One region of the Borborobacter xinjiangensis genome, then DNA from elsewhere that is predicted to be linked to it. Evidence: predicted binding sites of a transcription regulator. Region 1 holds the regulator's gene; the other holds the start of a gene.
The links. Region 1 encodes LexA, which represses DNA repair genes until DNA is damaged. Its sites were predicted from a motif close to TGTTCNNNNTGTGTTCNG; they were not measured.

Region 1 (2,203 bases):
TTTGCGATGACGATCATCGCCTCCGACCGCAAGAAGGACAAACTCGCCGCACAGTTGACATGGCTTGCCAACAAGCATGAACTCGACCTGCCGGAAGACCGCCGCCATGAGCGTGTCGCACCGCGCAATCCAATGAGCACATTGCAACTCACCGACGGGCGACAATATCAGTGCCGGATCATCGATCTGTCGCTGTCGGGCGCTGCGATCGAAATCAGCGTAAAGCCGGCCCTAGGCGTTCAGGTCACGCTCGGAACGATGCGTGGACAGGTGGTACGCCATTTCGAGGATGGCGTGGCTATCGAATTCGCCGTCATACAGCGGCCGGAATCGCTGGATGCCGAGTTCAGCCGAAGCCTTTCCTGATCTGCGCTCCGAGACGCGTCTCTCTCCCACTTTTCACCGATTTAAACGGTTGCGGAACACAACTGGAACAGATAGTGTTTGTTCCGGGTTTGTTTTTCTTTGATTCTTCGGGGTGGCGATGCTCACGCGCAAACAACACGAGCTTCTCGTCTTCATTCATGAACGCCTGAAGGAGTCGGGCATACCACCCTCCTTCGACGAGATGAAGGAGGCTCTGGATCTTGCTTCGAAATCCGGCATCCATCGGCTGATCACCGCCTTGGAGGAAAGAGGCTTCATCAGGCGCTTGCCCAATCGGGCTCGGGCGCTGGAAGTTCTGCGCCTGCCCGATTCCATCGCGCCCGGTCTTGCGCCGCAACGCGCGAAGTTTTCGCCAAGCGTCATCGAAGGCAGCCTTGGGCGCCGCTCGCCCGAGCCTGCTCGCGGGCCTGTGGCGGAGAACGACGATTCAAACGCCTCCGTTTCGATTCCGGTGATGGGGCGCATCGCCGCCGGCGTGCCGATCGACGCAATCCAGCACAAGACCCATTCCATCTCCGTGCCGCCGGAGATGATCGCCGGCGGCGAACATTACGCTCTGGAGGTCAAGGGCGACTCGATGATCGAGGCCGGCATTTTCGACGGAGATACGGTTATCATTCGCAATGCCAGCACCGCCAATCCTGGCGAGATCATCGTGGCATTGGTGGATGAGGAAGAGGCGACGCTGAAACGGTTTCGCCGCAAGGGCGCGTCAATCGCGCTGGAGGCGGCCAATCCGGCCTATGAGACGCGCATTTTCGGACCGGATCGCGTGAAGGTGCAGGGTAAGCTGGTCGGGTTGATCCGCCGCTACTGAGGGTCTTTCGGCGGCAGGTGCGCCTTCCCTGGTCTCGATTGCGTTGAGGCCAGCCCTTCGCTTCCAGATGACAGGGTGAGATTGCGGGAGCTTCTGCGCCCCAGCTTTTACTCCTTGGAGCGCCATGCGCCCCAATCGACACCCAGGAATTCTTTCGGAAACCGGCTTACACTCTTACGGTCATGCCCTGGCCTCGGCTAATCGCTGGCATCACCGGATACCACTTGAGTGCGTTTACGCGAGACCGGGGCGCTTGGGGTGAGATGTGCTGTTGCTCGTGTCCGTTTATTTGAGCGTCCGACTGTCTCCCGAACTGGTTGTTGCATCTGCATTAGACGCATTTGCCCGCCGAGGCGCCTTTCGGCGGTAGGGCGGCAATCCACGAGCCTCGCGCGAGAAGCGCCGTTGAGTATGCCACGGACGATACGGACGGCTAATGGCAAAGCTGATTTCGGCTCGTGAACCAGTCGCTGCCTCGGATAATTGGATTGCAGCGCTCCCATATCTCGCAAGCTCGCGTTTGGTGACCACCAGCGTCCGACGGTTTTCGCATACATTACTCGCCGTCGCATCATCGACCACTACTACGGCCGCCTGTCCGCATGCAGGTTTGGCTGATGCCGCGTCAAGCGCATGTGCAATCACTGCGCCTGAAACATGACGTACGAGGCAAAGTCCGGCATCGCACACGAAACCGTCCGTGACTGGCGGCAAAGTGCCGGCTGCGCTTGGATTGGCCATCTTAAGAACGTCCGGCTTCAGTATCTTTTCTGCCCGAAGCGCACGCTGCCAGTTTTCGATGGTGAATTCGTTCGGGCGTGCGCGATTAACCGCCAGGCGCTGTTCGCCCACCGGCACTGCGACCAGTCGAGCGTCTTCGGACACCAATATGTCGGGCGGGCGGACATTTGCGACCGTGACGAGGCCGACGAGTGCGAATGGCAACGCCGTGACGCGCAACCGGGTTGTGGCCATAGTGGCGATGACGAGAGCCACGGT
Region 2 (2,203 bases), on a different contig from region 1:
CGCTTCATTGATGCGCTGGAAGGCGAGACCGATCCGGAAAAGAAGCGCAAGACGATCGGCCGCCTGTTCATCGAAGTGTTCGAGGAGGAAGCCAAGAAGCTTGGCGGGGCGGATTTCCTCGCCCAAGGCACGCTTTATCCGGACGTGATCGAGAGCGTTTCATTTTCAGGCGGGCCATCGGCGACGATCAAGTCGCATCACAATGTCGGCGGCTTGCCCGAGCGCATGAACATGAAGCTTGTCGAGCCGCTGCGCGACCTGTTCAAGGACGAGGTGAGAGTGCTTGGCAAGGAGCTTGGACTGCCGGAGCATTTCATCGGCCGGCATCCGTTCCCGGGTCCGGGTCTCGCCATCCGCTGTCCGGGCGGCGTGACACGCGAAAAGCTGGAGATTTTGCGTGAAGCCGACGCGGTCTATCTCGACGAAATCCGCAAGGCCGGCCTCTATGATGCGATCTGGCAAGCCTTCGTCGTGCTTCTTCCCGTGCAGACGGTGGGCGTCATGGGCGACGGGCGCACCTATGAATATGTCTGCGCGCTGCGCGCCGTGACCTCGGTCGACGGCATGACAGCCGATTTCTATCACTATGACATGAGCTTTCTCGGTCGCGCCGCCACGCGCATCATCAATGAGGTGCGCGGCATCAACCGCGTCGTTTACGACGTCACGTCCAAACCCCCAGGCACGATCGAGTGGGAATGAGGACGTCTGCGGGAATAGCGTCCTAATCTCCTAGCTTTCGCCGTGGGCGGTAGGGGCTGGACGGGTTGACATCCAGATCAACCACCTCGACGCAGGATTGCGGTCGTCGATGGCTGGCACCGGCGTGCCATTGACCGTCGCGAAGTTGTACGCTGCTCGCTTTCGACAAATGAAAACACTTCCATTCTCCCTGGGGCGGCAGCCCGCTGCTGCTTTTTCCGGCGAACTGGAACACCAACGCCACTTCTTGTCCTCCGGTATGTCCGAGGACAATCGGGCAGAGTTCGCGCGAATAACCGTCATAGATACAGAGGATCTGCTTGCGCCCTGCCATTGCTTTGGCGAAGAGCTTGTACGTTGAACTCGGCATAGCAGCCTCACGGTTTCCCTTCCGCAGCAGATAGCGTGATCGAGACATGATGCCAGTCGCCGCACTGAAGCGGGATGGCTTAATCGTGCCTGTGCGGCGCCGTTCGTGCTCTTGCCTATTTGTTCATGTTATGTTCTAATCACTCCTCCGCCTTACGCGAACAATGCGAAGCGCCACATGCAAGGGGTGTTTGAATTCTATCGCAATGCGTTGCCTCCCCGGCCCAAGCGGCCCGAGCGACTATTTTTCTGCCTGTTTCCAGACACTGAAACATCCATTCACGTGCGGCGCTTTGGAGAGCAGTTCGTTTGCGCGAATGATCTGCGGGGGAGCTTGCTTGAGCAGGGACGACTCCACATCTCATTGCAGCATGTCGGAGATTACAAATATCTACGAACCAAATATATTTATGCAGCAAGGCAGGCTGGCAAAGCCGTTTCGATGCACCCGTTCGACGTGGCTTTGCATTCCATCACAAGCTTTGACCGTCCCCTGTCGATCAATGGCGGACCGCAAAAGCGGCCGTTGGTTTTACTCGGTGAGGGAGTTGCGCTGTCGGAACTCCATAAAAACCTTGGCGCTGCTATGGAGAAAAATGGCCTAAGGGCAGCAAAGCGTTTCACGCCGCATATGACGTTGTTCTACGGTCGGGAGCGAGTTCCCGCACAGACAGTCACGCCTTTTCACTTCTCGGTAAATGAATTCGCGCTCATCCATAGCGAGCGGGGGCTCACCAGGTACAACTTGATCGATTGCTGGTCATTGCAAGGTTGAGCTGGATTTCGGAGCTTCGCAGTTCCGCAGCTTTGCGATAAACGGAAATTCATACTGAGTTCGTCGCTATCAATATTGTTCGCGAGCTAGGAACCTGGGACATAGCCGTGCCTGGAAAAGAACCGCTCCATCTCGCTGATCGAAGGTGCTTTGCCGGTGAAGGTCTCGACATAAGCGGGTATCCGCGCCATTCGGGCGGGTAGATCCTCGAGCGTGTTCATCGAAATATAGCCGATCTGCGTGAGGTAGACGGTGCGGGCGCGGACATCGGCCGCCATTTCCTCGAAACCGAACCGCAGGAACATTCTGGTCAGCGCATCGATGCGGATCGTGTCAGCCTGCTGCGTGGCAAGCGCG

Region 2: a site for LexA is predicted at 1,193-1,210, ahead of ACLKMW_RS24465 (2'-5' RNA ligase family protein). Genes of this name have one in related genera too.

Annotation. Positions count from the first base shown of each region.
Region 1 covers NZ_JBLLVA010000005.1:94,440-96,642, reverse strand. Annotated here, with positions in the region: gene ACLKMW_RS08390 (PilZ domain-containing protein) at 1-366, shown strand, start outside; gene lexA (transcriptional repressor LexA) at 485-1,204, shown strand; gene ACLKMW_RS08380 (ComEC/Rec2 family competence protein) at 1,490-2,203, opposite strand, start outside.
Region 2 covers NZ_JBLLVA010000042.1:15,002-17,204, reverse strand. Annotated here, with positions in the region: gene guaA (glutamine-hydrolyzing GMP synthase) at 1-702, shown strand, start outside; gene ACLKMW_RS24470 (hypothetical protein) at 725-1,120, opposite strand; gene ACLKMW_RS24465 (2'-5' RNA ligase family protein) at 1,250-1,846, shown strand; gene ACLKMW_RS24460 (TetR/AcrR family transcriptional regulator) at 1,933-2,203, opposite strand, start outside.